2 linked regions of the Tardiphaga sp. 709 genome follow. The protein of the gene in region 1 binds, or shares a complex with, the protein of each later gene. Links are inferred from orthologs where the notes say so. Each region holds a gene or a part of one and is shown on either strand. Other genes may lie near its edges.

Region 1 (12,067 bases):
CTTCCCGTGTCGGATGATGTGATGGCTGGAGGGGATTGTCGTCAGGGCGGAAGATTTCAGGAAAAATCGGAGTGGTCTTGACGGAAAGCACTGCAAATTTCCGAAAACTGCGGTTCTTGAGGAAAGGCGGTTTCCCACGCGCCTGAAAACGCTCTAGACCGTCTCCAACGCATCACAAATATAGGGGTTCCCGCGACGGGAACAACAATCGGGCCGGGTAGACGATGGAAGATTGGATCGATTATTACGATTCCACGCATACGATTTATGCGAGCAAGCTGCATCGTGACGTGCATTTTGAGGTCATCGCCCGCGATATCATTGGCTACATCGCCTCTCAGGATGCCGTCGTGCTCGACTATGCCTGCGGCGAAGCACTCTCGGCCGCCAAAGTGGCCAATGCCTGCAGCAAGCTGATCCTGGCAGAGCCCGCGCCTGGCGTTCGCGGCCGGCTGGTCGCCCGCTTCGCGCCCAACACCAAAATTCGGGTCCGGTCGCTGGAAGAGTTGCGCAACATGACGGCGCAGTCGATCGACCTGGCTGTCATGAATTCGGTGGCTCAGTATATGAGCGGCCCCGAACTCGACGATGCCTTCGCAATCATCAAGCGGCTGCTGGCGCCTGGCGGCAAGCTGGTGGTCGGCGACATCCTGCAGCCCGATGTCGGCATGGCGACCGATGTCATGGCGCTGTTGAAGCTCGCCCGGGAACACGGCTTTCTCTGGGATGCTTTCGTCGGCCTCGTGCGCACGGCCCTCTCCGACTATCGCCAGTTGCGCACCAAGGTTGGCCTGCAGCGCTATAGCGAGGCGGAGATGCTGGCCAAGCTGACCGCGGCCGGTTTCCGCGCGTCGCGGGCGCCGGTCAATATCGGCCATAATTCGTCGCGCATGACCTTCGTCGCCCACCACGCATTCTGAGGCATCGGCTCGGGCAAACGGACGGTTAAGGTTAACAGACGGTTTACAAAACTTGAGGTGGATCGCCACGCCGTGATCGGTAACATTGTGCTCGGCCCGGTGGCGGAAATGTCTACGCGGGGGCGATGCATCGCTCTTTATCCTGGTTCAAGTCCAGGCTGGGCCTCCAACCTTTCAGACATTCACCAGTGCGTCGGCCACCCGTGGGTCGGCGCTGTCAGGCTTCGGTGAATTCCAGCACCGGCAGTTGCAGGCGCTCGGCATCGCGCTCGGCCGATGCGAGCACCGCATCCAGCAAACCCGGAAATCTGCTCTCAAGATCTTCGCGGCGCAGTTTCATCAACCTCGCCGTCCCAACCGCGCGCGTTTCCATCAGGCCGGACTCGCGCAGTTTCGCAAAATGATAGGCGAGATTGGACTTGCCACTGAGGCCGTAGAAATCGCCGCAGCGCAATTCACCGACCTCTTTCTCGCGTTTGGCCAGATTGTAGACGATCGCCAGCCGGATCGGATCGCTCAGGCAATCCATCACGCCAGGCAATTCGATCTGTTCGCGCGTGGGATGCGGAAGAATGCGGCTCATGACTCCTCAATAGTGATTCCGACCGGTTGCCGCAATGTTCAATATTTCTTGAACCATTTGACATTTTGCACCGCCGCATCAATAGTTCAACGAAGATTGAACTAAGGATTTGGCGATGAGCGTCTTCTGGCTGGCCGTGGCGGCATTTGCGATTGGAACCGAAGCATTTGTAATTGCTGGACTTCTTCCAATCATGGCAGCGGACCTGAATGTCACGTTGGCGGCCACGGGACAATTGGTCACCGTTTACGCCATCACCTATGCCATCGGCTCGCCGATCCTGGCCGTGCTGTTCAGCAATTTTGACCGTCGCACCGTCGTCTCGCTGGCGCTGGTCTGCTTCATCGTCGGAAACCTTTTGGCGGCCGTCGCGACCACATTCGGCATTCTCCTGCTATCGCGCATGCTGATGGCCGTCGGCGCCGGACTGTGCATGCCGACCGCCATGGCCGTCGCAATTGCGATCGCTGCACCGGAACGCCGTGGCCGCGCCGCGTCGCTGGTGATCTCCGGCCTGACGGTGGCGACGGTTCTGGGCGTGCCGCTCGGAACCTGGGTCGGCAGTCATTTTGGCTGGCGGTCGACGTTCGTGATGGTCGCCGCGCTCGGCGCCGTCGCATTGGCCGGGCTGCTGCTGGGATTGCCCCGCGGTTTGCCACGCACTGCTGCCACACTCGGTCAGAGGCTTGCCGTCGCGCGCCATCCCGAAGTGCTGAAAACCCTTGCTGTGACCTGCATGTGGGGCCTCGGAGGCTTTACCTCATTCACCTATCTGGCTGTGCCGCTGCACCGACTTGGCTTTGACGCCAACGGAATCAGTCTGGCACTGCTGGTCTTCGGCGTCGCCGCGGCCATCGGAAACACCCTGGGCGGCGCGATGTCCGACCGTATCGGGCCGCTCCGAACCTCGACGCTGGGCCTGATCGGCATGATGCTGTCACTGACGCTGCAATCGGTGGCCCTGATATTCGCGCCGCCCGCCACTGCGGGTGTGCTGTTTCTGGTCTTCATTTTTACCCAGGGCATTGCCGGCTGGATGTTCTATCCCGGACAGGTCGCGCATCTCGTGCGCGTCACGCCGGAAGCCTCGGTCATCGCGCTCTCGCTGAACGCCTCCGCCATGTATATCGGCTTTGCCGCCGGCAGCGCGTTGGGCGGCGTGGTGCTGTCGACCTTGAGCTCCAACCACCTCGGCTGGATCGGCGGCTGCGCCGAGGCGGCAGCCCTCGCGCTCGTCCTCGCCGGACACCTTCTGAAGCGCCCGAAACCGGCCCAAATTGCCGGTTGATGGCACCTTCAAAAGCCTTCCCCGCCCCGTTATAGTGGTCTAAAGACAGCCGCGCGCGAGGATCGGCCTATGGCTCCCTGAGGGGTCAATGGCTGGTTTGGCGCCCGGGCCCGAGGGACGCGCGTATGCGCGCCCTTTTTTTGTGCCGATTTGTCACCACCGCGAGTTTAAATGCCAAAACGCACCGACATATCCACCATCCTGATCATCGGCGCCGGTCCTATCGTGATCGGCCAGGCCTGCGAGTTCGACTATTCGGGCACACAAGCCGTCAAGACGCTCAAGGAAGAGGGCTACCGGATCGTTCTGGTCAATTCCAATCCGGCCACCATCATGACGGACCCGGAACTGGCGGACGCGACCTATATCGAGCCGATCACACCCGAGATCGTCGCCAAGATCATTGAGAAGGAGCGCGGTGACCGCTCCAAGGGTTTTGCGCTGCTGCCGACCATGGGCGGCCAGACCGCGCTGAACTGCGCGCTGTCGCTGCGCCAGCAGGGCACGCTGGAGAAGTTCGACGTCGAGATGATCGGCGCCACCGCAGAAGCCATCGACAAGGCGGAAGACCGCCAGCTGTTCCGCGAGGCGATGACGAAGATTGGCCTGGAGACGCCGAAGTCGCGGCTCGCCAACGCATCCGCGCTGAAGAAGCAGTATCGCGAGCAGCACCAGGCCGAAAAAGCCAAGCTGACGGGCGACGCGCTGGCCGAGCACGAGCGCCAGTGGGTGTTGCATGAAGGCGACCGCCGCAAGCGTTATCAGGAGCACGCTCTCGGCCAGGCGCTGATGGCGCTGTCTGAAATTGGTTTGCCCGCGATCATCCGCCCGTCCTTCACCATGGGCGGCACCGGCGGCGGCATTGCCTATAACCGCGAAGAATTCCTCGACATCATCGAGCGCGGCCTCGACGCGTCTCCGACCAACGAAGTGCTGATCGAAGAGTCAGTGCTCGGCTGGAAAGAGTACGAGATGGAAGTCGTCCGCGACAAGAAGGACAACTGCATCATCATCTGCTCGATCGAGAATCTCGATCCGATGGGCGTGCATACCGGTGACTCCATCACCGTCGCGCCGGCGCTGACGTTGACCGACAAGGAATACCAGATCATGCGCGACGCCTCGCTGGCGGTGCTGCGCGAGATCGGCGTCGAGACCGGCGGCTCCAACGTGCAGTTCGGCGTCAATCCTGCCGACGGCCGCATGGTCGTGATCGAAATGAATCCGCGCGTGTCGCGCTCGTCGGCGCTGGCCTCGAAGGCCACCGGCTTCCCGATCGCCAAGGTCGCGGCAAAGCTTGCCGTCGGCTACACACTCGATGAAATCGCCAACGACATCACCGGCGGCGCAACTCCTGCGTCATTCGAGCCGACCATCGACTATGTCGTCACCAAGATTCCCCGCTTCGCCTTCGAGAAATTCCCGGGCGCATCGCGCACGCTGACGACATCGATGAAGTCGGTCGGCGAAGTGATGGCCATCGGCCGTACATTCCAGGAGTCGCTGCAGAAGGCGCTGCGCGGACTTGAAACCGGCCTGACCGGTCTCGACGAAATCGAGATCGAGGATCTCGGCCGCGGCGACGACAAGAACGCGATCCGCGCTGCCCTGGGTACACCGACGCCGGACCGTCTGTTGCAAGTCGGCCAGGCCATGCGTCTGGGCTGGACCGATGAGGAGATTTTCAACTCCTGCAAGATCGATCCGTGGTTCCTCGCCGAGATGCGTGGCATCGTCGAAATGGAAGCCAAGGTGAAGGCCAATGGCCTGCCCGCCAACGCCTTCGGCATGCGGACGCTGAAGGCCATGGGCTTCTCCGACGCGCGCCTCGCCGTGCTCGCCGGCAAGACCGAGGCCGACGTCAAGGCACTGCGCCGCTCGCTCGATGTGCGCCCGGTGTTCAAGCGCATCGACACCTGCGCTGCCGAATTCGCCTCGCCGACCGCTTACATGTATTCGACCTATGAGTCGTCCTTCGCAGGCGCCTTCGCAGACGAGAGTCAGCCATCCGACAAGAACAAGGTCATCATTCTTGGCGGCGGCCCGAACCGTATCGGCCAAGGCATCGAGTTCGACTATTGCTGCTGTCACGCCTGCTTCGCGCTCGCCGACGCCGGCTACGAGACCATCATGGTCAACTGCAATCCGGAAACCGTGTCGACCGACTACGACACGGCGGATCGCCTGTATTTCGAGCCCCTGACTGCCGAAGACGTGCTCGAGATCATCGACACCGAACGTCAGAACGGCACGCTGCATGGCGTGATCGTGCAGTTCGGCGGCCAGACCCCGCTGAAGCTCGCGCGCGCGTTGGAAGCCGCCGACGTGCCGATCCTCGGTACCTCGCCGGATGCCATCGATCTTGCCGAAGATCGCGATCGCTTCAAGCGCATCCTCGACAAGCTCAAGCTGAAGCAGCCAAAGAACGGCATCGCCTATTCGGTCGAACAGGCCCGCCTCGTCGCAGCCGATCTCGGCCTGCCGCTGGTGGTGCGTCCGTCCTATGTGCTCGGCGGTCGCGCGATGCAGATCATTCGCGAGGAAAGCCAGCTCGGCGATTACCTGCTCGGCACGCTGCCAGAGCTGGTGCCCGGCGACGTCAAGGCGCGCTATCCGAACGACAAGACCGGCCAGATCAATACGGTGCTCGGCACCAATCCGCTGCTGTTCGATCGCTATCTGTCGGATGCCATCGAAGTCGACGTCGACTGCCTGTGCGATGGCAAGGATACCTTCATCGTCGGCATCATGGAGCATATCGAGGAAGCCGGCATTCACTCCGGCGACTCGGCCTGCTCGCTGCCGCCGCATTCGCTCGACGACGACATGATCGCCGAACTCGAACGCCAGACCCGCGACATGGCGCTCGGCCTCGACGTGGTCGGACTGATGAACGTGCAGTTCGCGGTCAAGGATCGCGACATCTACGTGCTTGAAGTCAATCCGCGCGCGTCGCGCACCGTGCCTTTCGTTGCCAAGGTGATGGGCATGCCGGTGGCCAAGATCGCCGCGCGTATCATGGCCGGCGAGAAGCTCGCCGACTTCAAACTCAAGAAGCGCAAGCTCGATCATGTCGGCGTCAAGGAATCGGTCTTCCCGTTCGCGCGCTTCCCCGGCGTCGATACGGTGCTCGGCCCGGAGATGCGCTCCACCGGCGAAGTGATGGGTATCGATCGCTCGTTCGAAATCGCCTTCGCCAAGAGCCAGCTCGGCGGCGGCACCCGCGTGCCGCGCAGTGGCACCGTGTTCGTGTCCGTGCGCGAAAGCGACAAGACGCGCATTCTCGATGCCGTGAAGCTGCTCTCGTCGAACGGCTTCAAGGTGCTTGCGACGTCGGGAACCCAGCGCTTCCTGGTCGACAACGGCGTCCCCGCCGAGAAGATCAACAAGGTGCTGGAAGGCCGGCCGCACATCGTCGATGCCATCACCAATGGCGAGATTCAGCTGGTTCTGAACACCACCGACGGGCCGCAGGCCCTGGCCGACAGCCGCTCACTGCGGCGGGCTGCCCTCTTGCATAAAGTACCGTATTACACCACTCTTTCGGGTGCCGTGGCGGCCGCGCAGGGCGTCCGGGCCTATCTGGGCGGGGACCTTGAGGTCCGCACATTGCAGAGTTACTTTTCCGAAGCCTGAATTCGGGCGGACTGCAGGTCCGACGAGATCAGCTGGGCAAGGCACGACCGGAACTCACCGGTCGCGTCTTGTTTTGTTTCGGCACTCGAAGCCGGCGTCTGAACTGGCTGCAAGCGCAGCCAAGCCGACATCTTGCAGAACGAAATGGTTTCATGCGCGCGCCGCCGCGTGCCGCATGATGTTAAAGGACGAAGAGAATGGTTGAGAAGGTCCCGATGACAGCAGGTGGCTACGCTGCGCTGGAGGTCGAGCTGAAGGAACGTCAGTCGGTGCACCGTCCGCGGATCATCGAGCAGATCGCTGAAGCGCGCTCCCATGGCGACCTCTCGGAAAATGCCGAGTATCACGCCGCCAAGGAAGAGCAGTCGCATAATGAAGGCCGCATCAGCGATATCGAAGACAAGCTCGCCCGCGCCGATATCATTGATATCTCGAAGCTGTCCGGCGACACCATCAAGTTCGGCGCGACCGTGACGCTGATCGATGAGGACACCGAGAAGAAGGCGGTCTGGCAGATCGTCGGCGAGCCCGAGGCTGATGCCAAGAAAGGTCGTATCTCGATTACCTCGCCACTGGCGCGTGCGCTGATCGGCAAGAGCAAGGGCGCATCGGTCGAAGTCGTCGCTCCCGGCGGGGCCAAGGCGTATGAGATCACAAAGGTCGAGTGGCGCTGATCGACAGCGCTCAACGCGAAACAAGAAAGCCGCGCATGATGCGCGGCTTTTTTTATTGTCCCCTGATTGCGGTATCCAGCCATCGCTACTCACGGAAACTTCTGGAATACTTCCACAGCTCACGTGTTTTCACACGAGAGTGACCAGCATTTTGCATTGCAGTAATGCTAGAAACGATGGTCATCACAGGGGGACTAATGACATGGACCAAGCCTTCGCTAAATTTCAGCCTGCTGCACTAAGCCTTTTCCGCTTCATCACCGGCCTGCTGCTGCTGCAGTATGGCATCGCCAAGATCTTCAAATTTCCGGTTCTGCCCTATTTCGCGAATATTCCGCCGTTGATCCAGGTCGCGGCATGGCTTGAGCTCGTCGGCGGTGCGCTGCTGCTGCTCGGCCTGTTCACGCGCCCGGTTGCGTTCATCCTCGCCGGTGAAATGGCTTTCGCTTACTTCCTCGGCCACATGTTTAAAGGCGCGGATCCAGTTTTCCTGCCGCTGCTGAACGGCGGCACCGCTGCCATCCTGTTCTGCTTCTCCTGCCTCTATCTTGCGACGTCAGGCGGAGGCCCGATCAGCCTCGACGCGATAATGCGCAAGAAGAGCTAAGCTCGACATCACGGCAATAAAAAAGGGCGCTCACCGCAAGGTGGGCGCCCTTCGCTTTTAGCAACGCGGTCTAGTCCGCGGTCTTCAATTCCAGCGGCACCGCGGCAGCGTATTTCGAGTTCTGCAAGACCAAGGACGTGCGGACGTTGCGGACATGCGGTGCAGCCGTGAGATGACCGACGAAATCCTGAAAAGTCGCCATATCAGGCGCCACACATTTCAGGATGAAGTCGATCTCGCCCGACAGCATCCAGCATTCCCGCACCAACGGCTCCTTGCGGACGAAATCCTCGAACGCCTTGAGATCGGCATCGGCCTGGCTCGACAGGTGGACCGAGGCGAACACCGTAACGTCGAAACCGAGCAATCGGGGATCCAGCAACCCGCGGTAGCCCTGGATGTACCCGGCCTCTTCCAGGGTCCGGACCCGGCGCAGGCAAGGCGGCGGCGAGATGCCAACGCGCTTGGCAAGTTCCACATTGGTGATTCGGCCGTCGGCCTGGATTTCGCTGAGAATTTTGAGGTCGATGTCGTCTAGGCTTTTCGGCACGCGGCGCGGATCCTGGCTGGTATTCAAAGAAACCGTTTGGACTCTCTTAGCGCAGGAGCCGCAACCTGCGCAATTTTATTGCGCGTGCATCGCAGAAATTAAGTGTCTCCGGGGGAAAAATTGCCGGGACGAATTGCAATTCTTGCATGGCTCGCCAGATATTCTAGACTAGCAGACAACAGTTTCGACGCCGCAGCGATGCGTTCGCCGGCACATTTCGCCTCAGCAATGACCAATTTCCCTTCAGAAAGGGACTCGACCATGGCCGCCCCCATCCATGCCAAAGTCGTCATCATCGGCTCAGGCCCGGCTGGCTACACTGCCGCTATCTACGCCGCACGCGCGATGCTCGAGCCCGTCCTGATCCAGGGGATCCAGCCCGGCGGCCAGCTCACCATCACCACGGATGTCGAAAACTATCCGGGCTTCGCCGACGTCATCCAGGGTCCCTGGCTGATGGAGCAGATGGAGAAACAGGCGCATCATGTCGGCACCAAGATCGTCACCGATCTGGTCAGTGACATGGATCTGAGCCAGCGTCCGTTCCGCCTGACCTGCGACAGCGGCGATGTCTATCTCGCCGAAACCGTGATCCTGGCCACCGGCGCGCAGGCGCGCTGGCTCGGCATCCCGTCGGAAGAGAAATTCCAGGGCGGCGGCGTATCCGCCTGCGCCACCTGCGACGGATTCTTCTATCGCAACAAGGAAGTGATCGTGGTCGGCGGCGGCAACACGGCCGTCGAGGAAGCTTTGTTCCTGACCAATTTCGCCTCGCAGGTCACCATCGTGCATCGCCGCGACCATTTCCGTGCCGAACGCATCCTGCAGGAGCGATTGTTCAAGCACCCGAAGATCAAGGTGGTCTGGGACTCGGCGCTCGACGAGATCTGCGGCACCGAAGGCCCGGCCAAGGTCACCCATGTTCGCCTGAAGAACGTCAAGACCGGCGCCATCACCCAGGTGCCAGCCGACGGCGTCTTCATTGCCATCGGCCACGCGCCCGCGACCGAACTCATCAAGGGCCAGATCAAGCTGAAGCCCTCGGGCTATGTCGAAGTGGCTCCGAATTCCACCGCAACCTCGATGCCCGGCGTCTTCGCCGCCGGCGACGTGGCGGACGAAACCTATCGGCAGGCGGTCACCGCCGCGGGCATGGGCTGCATGGCCGCCCTCGAAGCTGAGCGCTATCTCGCCGCGCATGCTCATGACCGCGCAGCGGCCGAATGATGATCAAACGAACCCGCGACGGATTTACAGATATGGACTGGGACAAGCTGAAGGTGTTTCACGCGGCAGCGGAAGCGGGGAGCTTCACGCATGCAGGCGAGCAACTGGGCCTGTCGCAATCGGCAGTCTCACGACAGGTGAGCGCGCTGGAGCAGGAGCTGGCGGTCTCGCTGTTCCATCGCCACGCCCGCGGCCTGATCCTTACCGAACAGGGCGACCTGCTGTTCCGCACCGCCCATGATGTGTTCATGCAGCTCCAGGCGGCCCGCGCGAAGCTGACCGACAGCCGCGAGCGGCCGAGCGGCGACCTCAAGGTGACCACAACCCCGGGCGTCGGCATCAACTGGCTGATCCCACGCCTTGGCGAGTTCACCGCGCTCTATCCGGAAATCCGCATTTCGCTGATCGTCACCGACGAGGAACTCGACCTGTCGATGCGCGAGGCCGATGTGGCCATCCGCACCCGCAAGCCGACCCAGCCGGACCTGATCCAGCGCAAGCTGTTCGCCATGGGATTCCACGCTTATTGCTCGCCGGAATATATCAAGCATTTCGGCACCCCGCGCACCCTCGACGAACTCGACGGGCACCGCATCATCATGCTCAGCGACGCCCAGGTGTCCCCGCACCTGCAAAATCGCAGCTGGCTGATCGATGCCGGGCGCAACGGCTCCGGCCCGCGCGAACCCTACTTCAAGGTCAACAACATTCTGGGCTTGATGCGCGCCTGCCAGCAGGGCTTGGGCATTGCAGCATTGCCGGACTACCTGGTCGAAGAAAACGATCGCCTGGTTCAGCTCTTCAGCGAGTCGGACTCGATTCAACTCGACACTTATTTTGTCTATCCCGAAGAGTTGAAGACGGTGGCCCGTGTGCAGGTGTTCCGCGACTTCATCGTCAGCAAGGCACAGCGCTGGCCGTCCTAACCCGCAATATTTCAGGGCAGATATGCCCACGCTTCCCAGCATGTCAGACATGCCAAGTGATGCGTTGCTGCATGCCACCTTCAGGGATCATACTTCTCAGACGCTGAGATTTTGCGCTGCGCATTTGTCCCCCTCCTCCAGTGGCGCGAAGTCTCAGTAATCCCTCTTGGAAGGTGATTGTGTCGGCCTCTCGAGGCCAATACCTCAGAGCCGGACTCGTTTGAGTCCGGCTTTTTTTGCGCCCGCGAATTGTCAGTCCAGCTTCACTTTCGCCAACCGGAGAGCATTCCCGATCACGCTCACCGAGGACAGCGCCATCGCGGCAGCACCGATCATCGGCGACAGCAGAATACCGAAAATCGGATACAGCACCCCGGCCGCGACCGGCACGCCCGCCGCATTGTAGATGAACGCAAATGTCAGATTCTGCCGGATATTGCTCATCACAGCCTTTGATAGTTCGCGCGCACGCACCAGCCCCATCAGATCGCCGGTCAGCAAGGTCACGCCGGCACTCTCGATCGCGACATCGGTCCCCGTGCCCATGGCGATACCGACATCCGCAGCAGCCAGCGCAGGTGCATCGTTGACGCCGTCGCCAACCATGGCGACCCGGCGGCCTTCGCCGCGCAAACGCGTGACCACGTCACTCTTGCGCTCTGGCAACACACCCGCCTCGACCTCATCGATACCCAGTGTCTTTGCCACGGCCTTTGCCGTCGTCGCATTGTCGCCGGTGAGCATGACGATCCGCAGGCCGTCGGCACGCAGCTTCTTCAACGCATCCTGCGCCGATGGCTTCACCGGATCGGCAATCGCCATTACGCCGGCAACGCTACCATCGATGGCAACGAAGATAGCAGTCGCACCGTTCTGCCGCGCCAGTTCGGCGACGCCGTCGGAGCGCGTCGTATCCACTTTCAATTCGTCCATCAGCATCGCATTGCCGAGCGCAACGCGCTTGCCATTGACCACACCCGACGCGCCTTTGCCGGATGGCGAGGCGAAGTCACTGGCATCGCTCAGCGCCACATTGCGTTGCTTTGCTTCATTGACGATGGCCTGCGCCAGCGGATGCTCGCTGGACCGTTCGATACTCGCAGCAAGTTGCAGAATGTTGCTTTCGTTGAAACCTTCCGCCGGCGAGATGCTCACCAGTTTCGGCTTGCCTTCCGTCAGCGTACCGGTCTTGTCGATCACAATGGTGTCGATGCTCTCCAGGCGCTCCAGCGCCTGGGCGTCACGCACCAGAATGCCGGCATGGGCGCCGCGACCGACGCCGACCATGATCGACATGGGCGTTGCGAGACCGAGTGCACAGGGGCACGCGATGATCAGCACGGTGACCGCAGCAACAAGCGCAAACGAGAACCGCGGCTCCGGCCCGAAGGTCGCCCAGGCGATGAATGCAATCACCGCTGCGGCCAGCACGGCCGGCACGAACCAGCCGGCGACACGATCCGCGAGACGCTGGATTGGCGCACGCGAGCGCTGTGCCTTGGCGACCATGTCGACAATGCGCGACAACATCGTATCGCGGCCGATCTTGTCGGCCCGCAGCACGAGGCCGCCGCTCTGATTGACGGTGCCACCGATGACGCGCGCGCCTTCGGCCTTGCTCACGGGCATGGACTCGCCGGTCACCATGGATTCATC
Region 2 (10,912 bases), 660 kb from region 1 along the record:
GGATTGCCCGGTGTTCGGCGGCACGCTGAAGAGCTTCGACGACAGCAAGATTCTTGGCATGAAAGGCGTCAAGAAGGTCGTGCGCGTCGGCGAGAGTGCCGTGGCTGTGGTCGCCGATACGTGGTGGCACGCCAAGTCGGCGCTGGAGGCGATGCCGGTCGTCTGGGACGATGGCAAGAACGCCAGCGTGTCCAGCGAGTCCATCGGCAAGTGGCTGCAGGAAGGCCTGGACGCTGCGCAGCCCGCTTTTGTCGGCAACAAGGCTGGCGATGTCAAAGCAGCGTTTGCGGGTGCTGCGAAGACGGTGGAAGCGGTCTACGCCTATCCCTATCAGAACCACGCCACCATGGAGCCGATGAACGCGACGGTGCTCTATACGGCGGAGAAGTGCGAGGTCTGGACCGGGACGCAGAACGGCGAAGCCGTGTTTGCGGCCGCAGTCGAAGCGTCAGGCCTGCCGAGCGACAAATGCGAGGTCTACAAGATCATGCCGGGCGGCGGCTTCGGTCGGCGCGGCATGACCGATTACGTCCGTCAGGCGGTGGCCATCGCCAAGCAGATGCCCGGCACGCCGATCAAGCTGATGTGGTCGCGCGAAGAAGACATGCTGCACGGCCGCTATCATCCGATTACGCAGAGCAAGCTGGTCGGCGCCTTCGATGCCGATAACAATTTGATCGGTTTGCACATGCGGATCTCAGGCCAGTCGATCCTGGCCAGTGTGCGTCCCGAGGGAATGCAGAACGGGATGGATCCCGTCACTTTCCAAGGTCTGAATGCCAGCGGTGAGGCAGCGATCGGCTACACTGTTCCGAATTTGCTGATCGACCATTCCATGCGCAATCCGCATGTGCCGCCGGGCTTCTGGCGCGGCGTCAACGTCAACCAGAATGCGATCTATCTCGAAAGCTTCATGGACGAACTCGCGCATTCGGTCGGTCAGGACCCGCTCGAATTCCGTCGCAAGCTGATGACCAAGCATCCGAAGCATCTCGCGGTGCTCAATGCGGTTGCGGAGAGGATCGGCTGGACGACGCCGGCGCCGCAAGGCGTGTTCCGCGGCATCTGCCAGCATATGGGCTTCGGCAGCTATGTTGCAGCCGCGACGGAAATTTCGGTGACGGGCGGCAACAAGATCAAGATCCATCGCATCGTTGCCGCCACAGATCCGGGTTACGCGGTGAATCCCTGGCAGATCGATCGCCAGATCGCTGGCTCGTTCGTCTATGGCCTGTCGGCGCTGTTCTATGGCGAGTGCACAGTGAAGGGTGGTCGCATCGAGCAGGAGAATTTCGACACCTATCAGTCGATGACCATGAAAGAGATGCCGAAGGTCGAGTCGATCCTGATGCCGTCAGGTGGTTTCTGGGGCGGTGTCGGTGAGCCGACGATCTGCGTTGCGGCACCGGCCGTGCTGAATGCCTATTTTGCTGCGACCGGAAAACGCATCCGTTCCGTGCCACTGAAGAACCACGATATCATCTTTGCGTAACCGACGCGTCGCCATGCTTGCTGCCCATCACTGGATTTCACTCATGAAGACGTTGCGTACCTCACTTGCGATCGGGCTGATCGTCGCCTCGGCGGCGCCGGTCCAGGCGGCATCGGCGCCGCCGCCTGGAGCGGCGTCGTGCTCCGGCTGCCACGCGGCGACATCGCAGGCCATCCCCAACATCTATGGGCGCGATGCCGATGCGACGCGCTCTGCATTGCTGGCCTTTCGCAATGGATCGATGCCGGCCACGGTGATGACGCGGATCGCCAAAGGCTTCTCCGAAGACGAAATCGGGTCGATTGCGGCCTGGCTGGCAACGCAGAAATAGCATGACCCAAAAAAATCATACCTCACGACGGGAGTTTCTTCGCGCTGCCGCTGCGGCGACGGCGTCCCTTGCGCTGGCATCGCCAAGCCTCGCGCAATCGCCTGCGCGCGTCGTCGTGATCGGCGGCGGCTTCGGCGGCGCCAGTTCCGCGCGTGCGCTGCGGCAGCTCGATCCGTCGCTGGATGTCACGCTGGTGACAGCCGATCGTCAATATGTCGCGTGCCCGTTCAGCAACGAGGTCATTGCCGGCGACCGCGCCATCGAAGCCCAGCAATTCACCTACGAGAAAATCGCGGCCGGCGGCATCAAACTCGTCGCGCAAATGGCGCAGACAATCGACCCGCAGGCGCGCACGATCGGTCTCGCCGATGGATCGACGTTGCGCTACGACCGGCTGGTTCTGTCGCCCGGAATCGATCTGCGCTTCGACGCGCTGCCGGGTTATGACGAGGCTGCAGCGTCGCGCATGCCGCATGCCTGGAAGGCCGGTGAGCAGACGCTGCTGCTGCGACGCCAGTTGGAGGCGATGGACGATGGCGGCGTGGTTGCGATCGTCGTTCCCGCCACCCCCTTTAGGTGTCCGCCGGGCCCGTACGAGCGCGCGAGCCTGATTGCGCACTACCTCAAGACTCGCAAGCCGCGGTCGAAGCTCATCATTCTCGACTCGAAAGACGCGTTCTCGAAGCAGCGGCTGTTTCAGGCCGCGTGGCAGGAGCTGTATCCGGGACTGATCGAATGGGTCGCGCTGTCGCAGGGCGGCAAGGTCACGTCGGTCGATCCGGCGACCAATACGCTGGTGACCGATTTCGCGACACATCACGTTCAGGTGGCCAATGTCATTCCACCGCAGCGCGCCGGACGCATCGCGGAGATTGCCGGCGTCACCGATAAATCCGGCTGGTGCCCGATCAATCCCGTCAGCCTCGAGTCCACACAGGTGCCGAACATCCATGTGATCGGCGATGCCTGCATTGCCGGCGCCATGCCCAAATCCGCATTCTCGGCGAATGCGCAGGCGAAGACCTGTGCCGGCGCGATCGTGGCGTTGCTGGCGGGGGCGACGCCGACGTCGCCGAAGCTGATCAACACTTGCTACAGTCTGGTCGCGCCCGACTACGGCATTTCCATCGCGGGCGTCTACCAGCCCCGCAATGGCCTGTTTGCGGATATCGAAGGCGCGGGCGGTACGAGTCCGCTGGATGCGCCGCGTGATGTCCGGGCCCGTGAAGCGATCTATGCGCGATCGTGGTTCGAGACGATCGGAGCAGAGGTCTTTGGTTAGTCGTCGCCGCGCATCGACGCTGTTGTCGGCGAGCGTGGCGACGCTGCTGCTGACTGCTCCGGTCCGTGCGAGTGAACTTGTCCCTTATGCGGTGATTGGCGATGCAATTCCGCTGCCCCTGGCGGGCGCGGTCGGCGACGCGTCGGCGGGCAGGGCGATCGTCGTCAACCGCACATATACGTGTCTGCTCTGCCACAGCGGGCCATTTACCGAACAGAGATTCCAGGGCGATCTTGCGCCAAGCCTTGCCGGCACCGGCAGCCGCTGGTCGGAAGGCCAGTTGCGGCTGCGGCTGGTGGATGCCTCACGCCTCAATGCCGCGACCATCATGCCGTCCTATTATCGTGCAGATGGGTTACAGCGTGTCGGGGATGCATGGCTTGGCAAGCCGATCCTGTCGGCGCAACAAATCGAGGACGTAGTGGCCTATCTGACAACGCTGCAGAACCCATCATGACGAAAGCAATCCATGGCTGAGCTCGATCGATCGACTCGCCGCCAGTTTCTGGCGACGGCCGGTGGCGCTGCGCTCGGCGCGGTGTCACTCGTGCATGTCGGCCCGGCCCATGCGACGCCGGACACCATGAAGGCGGCCATCCGCGATATCGTCAACGGCGCCGCGGTGCGCCCCGGCAAGGTGAAGCTCGACGTCCCGCCGCTGGTCGAGAACGGCAACACGGTGCCGCTCACCGTCACGGTAACGAGCCCGATGAGCGATGCGGATCACGTGGTCAGTATCCACATTTTCAACGAGAAGAATCCGCAGCCCAATGTCGGCAACTTCTATATCTCGCCGCGCGCAGGCCGCGCGCAGATATCGACGCGCATCCGGCTCGCCGATACACAGACACTGACGGCTATCGCGAAACTCTCCGATGGTTCGTTCTGGTCGGCGACCGCCGATGTCGTGGTCACGCTCGCCGCATGTACCGAGGAGGCAACCTGATGGCGTCCGCGCTGATCAACGTTCCGTCAACGGCCAAGCGCGGCGACATCATCGAGATCAAGACCCTGATGTCGCACATCATGGAGACCGGCTTTCGCCATACCGTGACCGGCGAGGTTATCCCGCGCAACATCATCACCAATTTCACCTGCCGCTATAATGGCGATGAAGTGTTCCGGGCCGATCTGTTTCCTGCGTTCTCCGCCAATCCCTTCATCTCCTTCTTTACGGTCGCCACCGAGAGCGGAAAATTCGAATTCCAGTGGATTGGCGACAACGGATTTCAGGAAACCGCGTCGGCCAGCATCACGGTCACATGAGACGACTGCGCAATATCAGCCTGTCGTTGCTGGCAACCGTCGCTTTCACGTCGCTCATCGAGGCGGCGGAGATCGCGCCGGGCGAGCGACGCTCCGGTGCCAGTTTCATGTCCGTCGAAACCCAGGCCATGCAGAACGACGCCACGGCCAATCCCGGCATGCTGGGGGTGCTGGATGGCGAGGCGCTATGGACCCGGAAGCCCGTCGCCGGCCGTGCTTGCGCGGATTGCCACGGTGATGCCAGCAGCATGCGCGGCGTCGCCGTGCGCTACCCGGCATTCGACGACAAGCTCAATCGCCCGGTCGATCTCGAACAGCGCGTCAATCTCTGCCGCGTCGATCATCAGCAATTGCCGCCGCTCGCCGATGAAAGCCGCGATCTGCTGGCGCTGACCGCATTGATCGGCCGGCAGTCACAGGGGATGCCGATCGAGACGGGCGCCGATTCACGTCTGCAGGCATTCATCGACAAAGGCCGCGATGCCTTCATGCGGCGTCAGGGGCAGTTGAATCTGGCATGCACGAACTGTCACGACGACAACTGGGACAAACGTCTCGCCGGCTCCGCGATCACGCAGGCCCATCCGACGGGCTATCCCGTCTATCGGCTGGAGTGGCAGGGGCTTGGCTCTCTCAAGCGCCGCCTGCGCAACTGCATGATCGGCGTGCGCGCGCAGCCTTACAGCGCCGACGCGCCTGAGATGGTCGAGCTTGAACTCTACCTGATGTCGCGCGCGCGGGGCATGGCAAGCGAAACTCCCGCTGTCAGGCCGTGACGTGTCGAATTTCCGTGAGAGTGCCCGAGGACTCCAGGTCAGGCCGCGTCCTTCGGAATCTCGAACACCAGACACGTCGTGGTGGCATGGGCGATGAGTCGGCCATTGGAATCCGTGATGCGCGCTTCCGCCGTCGCCGCGCGGCGGCCGACATTCAGCGTCTTGCCTTCGGTGCGCACGGTGCCGCTATCCTTGCTCATGCCGCGGATGAAGCTGATCTTGAATTCCAGCGTGGTGTAGCCGGTGCCGACAGGCAGCATCGAATGCACAGCCAGTCCCATCGCCGAATCCAGCAGGATCGCCGCGTAGCCGCCATGTACCGAGCCGATCGGATTGTAGTGGCGGAAGCCGGGGACGCTGTGAAACACGACAACACCGGGTTCTGCGGTCGAGTCGAACGGCTCGACATTCTCCATGATCGGCGGCTGCGGCAGCTCGCCGGAGAAGATCTTGCGCACAAAATCGAGCCCGGGCATCGAGGCCATCAGGCTGGTGGGGACGACGTCGTAGCGGGGCGTGGGGGCGTCGGTCATGGATCATTCCCGGCAATTGTAATGACGAGCATCATACAAAAGGTGGCGCCGTGTGTCATCTTCTCTGCGTCCAGAACGAAAATGGCCGGGATGATCCCGGCCATGGCGCCTTGATTCCGCAAACTGAAATGAGAGCTACGGCGCCTTGTTCGCCCGCATCAGATCCGCGAACCGCTTGAACAAATAATGCGAGTCGCGTGGACCGGGGGAAGCCTCCGGGTGATACTGCACCGAGAATACCGGCTTGCCGTCGAGCTGGATGCCGCAATTGGATCCGTCGAACAGCGAGATATGGGTCTGCGTCGCGCCCTTCGGCAGCGTCGCTTCATCCACCGCGAAGCCGTGGTTCATCGAGGTGATTTCCACCTTGCCGGTGGTCTCGTCCTTGACCGGATGATTGGCGCCGTGATGGCCCTGATGCATCTTCTTGGTCTTGGCGCCCACCGCAAGGCCCAGCATCTGGTGACCGAGGCAGATGCCGAATGTAGGCACGCCGGAATCGATCACCTGCTTGATGACAGGCACGGCATATTTGCCGGTCTCGGCGGGATCGCCGGGGCCATTCGACAGGAACACACCGTCCGGCTTCAGCGCCATGATCTCTTCTGCCGAAGTCGTGGCCGGAACGACGGTGACCTTGCAGCCTTCGCCGGCCAGCAGACGCAGAATATTGCGCTTGATGCCGTAATCGATAGCGACGACGTTGAATTCAGGATTGGTCTGGCGGCCGAAGCCCTTTTCCCATTCCCAGGGGGTCTCGTCCCAGGTGAAGCGCTGGGCAGATGTCACCATCGGCACCAGGTCCATGCCTTCGAGGCCCGGCCATTCGCGCGCTTCTTCCTTCAGGCCGTGCAGATCGAATTGGCCGTCCTTCGCGTGCACAAGCACTGCATTGGGCATGCCCTTGTTGCGAATCAGCGCGGTCAGGGCGCGGGTGTCGATGCCGGAAATGCCGATGATGCCGCGCGCCTTCAGCCAGGCGTCGAGATGCCGGGAAGAGCGGTAATTCGACGGGTCGGTAATCGCCGAGCGCAGGATCACGCCGCGGGCGCCTGGCGTCGCCGCCATGTTCACCGTCTCGATATCCTCGTCGTTGGTGCCGACATTGCCGATATGCGGGAAGGTGAAGGTAATGAGCTGTCCGGCATAGGATGGGTCGGTGAGGATTTCCTCATAACCGGTCATCGCCGTGTTGAAGCAGACTTCGCCCACGGCCTGGCCTTCCGCACCAAGGCCGAAGCCTTCCAGCACGGTGCCATCGGCGAGCACGAGGAGCGCGGTCGGTTTGTGGTCCGGCCAGGCTGAAGATGTTTCTGAGGGGGTCATGAGGGGACTACATAGTCCGCGCATCCGCTGCCGTCAAAGCCAGAACGGCCGGATTCACACGTCAACCATGGCCTGCAGGGTTAGCAATCGGCGCTTTGGCCGATCAACGGGCCCGGACAGAGCTTAATTAAGGAATAATATCTTATCTGGCAAAATTGTGGTGTTCCGGTTGTCCGGCGAAACCTGCACGCCGATAGCGCGTAATTTGCAGAATGAGATGTAAAATCAACTAATTATAATTACGGATGCTTGCCGGAACTCACTTTCGCCGGTAGCAAGCTACGACTTCCCGTATTTCCGGATATTTCAGTGCAATTGGACTATTTCGCCAAGATGGCCGCGCGCTCGGCCATCGCGCCAGCGCGATGGCGTAGGCCTTTTCTGACCTTCCTCGATGGGATCGAGGCGGGCGGGACGATTCCTGTGCTGATCGTCGGCTTCGCGGGAATCTGGCTGCTGTTTCTGGTGATCGCCTATCAGAGCGGCGATCTGCATGCGGATGCGCTGGAAACCTGGACCCTTGGGCGCGAATTCGCGTGGGGTAATCCCAAACATCCGCCCTTGATGGGCTGGGTCGCGCGGCTGTGGACGCTGGTTTTCCCGCTGACCGACTGGTCGTTCCAGTTGCTGTCGATGACCAATGCCGCGGTGGCGCTCTGGGCCGTCGATCTGATTGCGCGCCGCTTCGTGCGCGGCGATTCGCGAGCCGTCGTGCTGCTGCTGCTGATGCTGCTTCCGGCCTATCAATTCCATGCCCAGCGCTTCAACGCGAACACAGTGCTGCTCGCGGTCTGGCCGCTGGCGACCTATTGCTTCCTGCGCTCCTTTGAAACGCGCGCTATCGGCTGGGCTGCCGCCGCCGGCGTCCTGTCCGCGCTGGCGATGCTCGGCAAATATTATTCGATCTTCCTGATCGCCAGCTTCGCGCTGGCAGCGATCGTGCATCCGCAGCGGGCGGTCTATTTCAGGTCGTGGGCACCGTGGATTTCGGCACTGACCGGACTCATTGCCCTTGGGCCGCACATCCATTGGCTCGTGACGACCGGTGCTACGCCGTTCACCTATGCCATGCAGGTTCACGGCGGCATCGACTTTGGTCAGTCACTCATCGAAGCCAGCATGTTTTTGCTCGGTCTCGCGGCGACGCTGGCGCTGCCGGCTATTGTCTGGGTTTTATCGGCCGAGCTGCGCCTGAAGTACTTTTCGGCCGATTTCCGTGCGATGGGTCCAGGATTGCTGCTGCTGTTCTGGGTGTTCATCGGCACCGTACTGCTGCCGGTTATGACAACCGTCACGCTTGGCACCGACATGCCTTCGCTATGGGCGCTCCAGGGCTTGTTCCTGCCTGCCGTTTTGATCGTCTGCGGCGCCCGCTTCACGCTCGAACGCCTGTATGTGGTCAATATGGTGGTGTTCGTCGCAGGCATCGCCATCATCGCAACCGTTGTGGCGGCTCCGATCCATGCGATTTACCGCAACAGCATCAATCCTAACGAGCGGACTTACTATCGGCTGGCCGCTCAAGAGCTGACCGACCGGTGGCACCAGATGACAGGCCGGCCGCTGCCGCGGATCAGTGGCGACGACGGGCTGGCATTCGCGACGGCCTTTTACAGCCCTGACCATCCCGTCTACAGCCGCCCGTTCCAGTTCCAGTACACTTGGGGCATGCCGCGCGCGACGACGCTGCAGAAGGGGTGGGCTTCGATGTGCTTTGCGACAGATAGCGATTGCCTGATGTGGATGGGCAAGGTCGCGATGCTCGAGCCGCGGCACGTCAGGTTTGATTTCGAGGTTCAGCCCCGGCTATGGGGCCAGGCCGGTATTCCGGCCACCATATCGGCGTTGATGGTTCTGCCATACGTCGCTGGGGCCAATGCGCCCGGGCCGCTGTCCGCAGGCGTGGAGGATTTCAGCTCCAGCCATCGGCAATAGGTTTGGGCAGTAGGTTCAGGCAACAGCTCCGGGCGGCGTCCCCGAGAATTGGCGGGTGCAGTTGTGCATACCCCTTAAAACGCTTAGATCGGGGCCAACCGAGTTCCGGCGCTGCGATTGGCGGCCGCAAGAGGAGACGCAGATGCTGCGCGATGACATCAACAACGCCGTCAAGGACGCCATGCGGGCCAAGGACGAGCGCAAGCTTTCGACGCTTCGCATGGTCAATTCGACTATCAAGAATGCCGATATCGAAGCGCGCGGCCAGAGCAAGCCGCCGCTGTCGGACGCCGATCTGCTGAGCCTGCTGCAGAAGATGATCAAGCAGCGCCAGGAGTCCGTCGAGCTCTATGACAAGGGTGGCCGCGCCGAGCTCGCGACCCAGGAGCGCGAGGAAATCGCGATCATCTCTGCCTATCTGCCGCAGCAGATGTCGGAGGATGAGACCAAGTCAGCCATCGCAGCCGAGATCGCAGCAACCGGTGCTGCCGGCATGAAAGACATGGGCAAGGTGATCGCCGCACTCAAAGCGAAATATGCCGGTCAGATGGATTTCGGCAAGGCCAGCGGCCTGGTAAAGGCCGCGCTCAACGGCTGAGGCTCTCGTCGCCCCACAAATTGGAAACCTCTCCTCGCATGGCGAGGAGAGGTTTTTCTTTTGACTAGGCCGCCGCAGTCGGCAGGCTATACGTCTTGAACTGATCGCGCAGCGCGGTCTTCAGGATCTTGCCCGTCGCGGTGTGCGGGATGGCGTCGACGAACACCACGTCATCCGGCATCCACCACTTGGCGATCTTGCCATCCATGTATTTCAGGATGTCTTCGCGCGTGGCGGTTTGATCCTGCTTGAGCTGTACGATCAGGAGCGGGCGCTCGTCCCATTTCGGATGATAGACGCCGATGACGGCGGCTTCCGCCACCTGCGGATGACCGACGGCAAGGTTCTCCAGATCGATCGACGAGATCCATTCGCCGCCGGACTTGATGACATCCTTGGAGCGGTCAGTGATCCGCATGTAGCCGTGGGCGTCGATGGTCGCGACGTCGCCGGTGTCGAAATAGCCTTCCTCGTCGAGGATCTCGTCCTCGACACGGAAATAGGCGCGCGACACTGACGGGCCGCGCACCTTGAGACGGCCGAAGGTCTTGCCGTCCCAGGGCAGGCTCTTGCCGCTGTCGTCGGTGATTTTCATCTCGACGCCGAATGGCGGATAGCCCTGGGTCTGCAGGATATCCAGCCGCTCGTCGCCTTCGAGCTGGTCGAACGGCGGCTTCAACGCGGCCAGCGTGCCGATCGGGCTCATTTCGGTCATGCCCCAGGCATGGCGCGCGCCGATGCCCATATCGACGAAGGCCTTGATCATCGAGCGCGGCATCGCCGAGCCGCCGCACACCACCATGCGCAGGTCAGGCAGTTTCAGATTGTTCTGCGACATGTAGTTGAGCAGCATCAACCACACTGTCGGCACGCCGGCGGTATGCGTCACCCTTTCGGTCGAGAGCAATTCGTAGATCGAGGCGCCGTCCATCTTGGCGCCCGGCAGTACGAGCTTGGTGCCCATCGACGGTGCGGAAAACGCGATGCCCCAGCTATTGGCATGGAACAGCGGGACCACCGGCAGCATGGTGTCGGCGGCATTGGCGCCGAGCGAGTCACCGGTATTGGCCATCAGCGCATGCATCACGTTGGAGCGGTGCGAGTACAGCACGCCCTTTGGATCGCCTGTTGTTCCCGATGTGTAGCACATCGCCGCTGCGGTGTTCTCGTCGAACTCCTTCCATTTGAAGTTGCCGTCCACCTCAGCGATCCAGTCCTCATAGGCCACGACGTTTTTCAGCGTGGTCTGCGGCATGTGCGCCTTGTCGGTGTAGACGATGTAGCGCTCGACTGATGGCAACTGGTCGGCGAGTTTCTCAAGGATCGGGATGAAGGTGAGGTCGGTCATCACGATACGATCTTGCGCATGGTTG

The links.
Region 2: the proteins of carB (region 1) and carA are in contact, whole or in part, in a solved structure (PDB 1KEE), measured with the Escherichia coli proteins. The link is inferred for Tardiphaga sp. 709 from one-to-one orthologs.

What each region holds. Positions count from the first base shown.
Region 1 is NZ_CP135529.1:2,658,160-2,670,226, forward strand. The notes cover bases 2,631-6,627. They hold carB (carbamoyl-phosphate synthase large subunit), read left to right. Parts: upstream 2,631-2,962; coding sequence 2,963-6,427; downstream 6,428-6,627. Other genes in these bases: RSO67_RS13125 (MFS transporter), read left to right, coding at 2,631-2,791; greA (transcription elongation factor GreA), read left to right, coding at 6,625-6,627. Outside these bases: RSO67_RS13115 (class I SAM-dependent methyltransferase), read left to right, coding at 225-920; RSO67_RS13120 (transcriptional regulator), read right to left, coding at 1,138-1,503; more of RSO67_RS13125, read left to right, coding at 1,619-2,630; more of greA, read left to right, coding at 6,628-7,101; RSO67_RS13140 (DoxX family protein), read left to right, coding at 7,304-7,708; RSO67_RS13145 (Lrp/AsnC family transcriptional regulator), read right to left, coding at 7,779-8,258; trxB (thioredoxin-disulfide reductase), read left to right, coding at 8,520-9,485; RSO67_RS13155 (LysR family transcriptional regulator), read left to right, coding at 9,518-10,411; RSO67_RS13160 (heavy metal translocating P-type ATPase), read right to left, coding at 10,664-12,067. UniProt on the Escherichia coli protein: Large subunit of the glutamine-dependent carbamoyl phosphate synthetase (CPSase).
Region 2 is NZ_CP135529.1:1,996,990-2,007,901, reverse strand. The notes cover bases 4,912-7,753. They hold carA (glutamine-hydrolyzing carbamoyl-phosphate synthase small subunit), read right to left. Parts: upstream 7,007-7,753; coding sequence 5,816-7,006; downstream 4,912-5,815. Other genes in these bases: RSO67_RS10015 (glycosyltransferase family 39 protein), read left to right, coding at 7,316-7,753; RSO67_RS10025 (PaaI family thioesterase), read right to left, coding at 5,186-5,680; soxA (sulfur oxidation c-type cytochrome SoxA), read left to right, coding at 4,912-5,147. Also shown: RSO67_RS10060 (xanthine dehydrogenase family protein molybdopterin-binding subunit), read left to right, coding at 1-1,492; RSO67_RS10055 (cytochrome C), read left to right, coding at 1,536-1,823; RSO67_RS10050 (NAD(P)/FAD-dependent oxidoreductase), read left to right, coding at 1,825-3,105; sulfur oxidation c-type cytochrome SoxX, read left to right, coding at 3,140-3,562; RSO67_RS10040 (SoxY-related AACIE arm protein), read left to right, coding at 3,575-4,051; thiosulfate oxidation carrier complex protein SoxZ, read left to right, coding at 4,051-4,371; more of soxA, read left to right, coding at 4,368-4,911; more of RSO67_RS10015, read left to right, coding at 7,754-8,941; RSO67_RS10010 (GatB/YqeY domain-containing protein), read left to right, coding at 9,084-9,539; RSO67_RS10005 (fatty-acid--CoA ligase), read right to left, coding at 9,604-10,912. UniProt on the Escherichia coli protein: Small subunit of the glutamine-dependent carbamoyl phosphate synthetase (CPSase).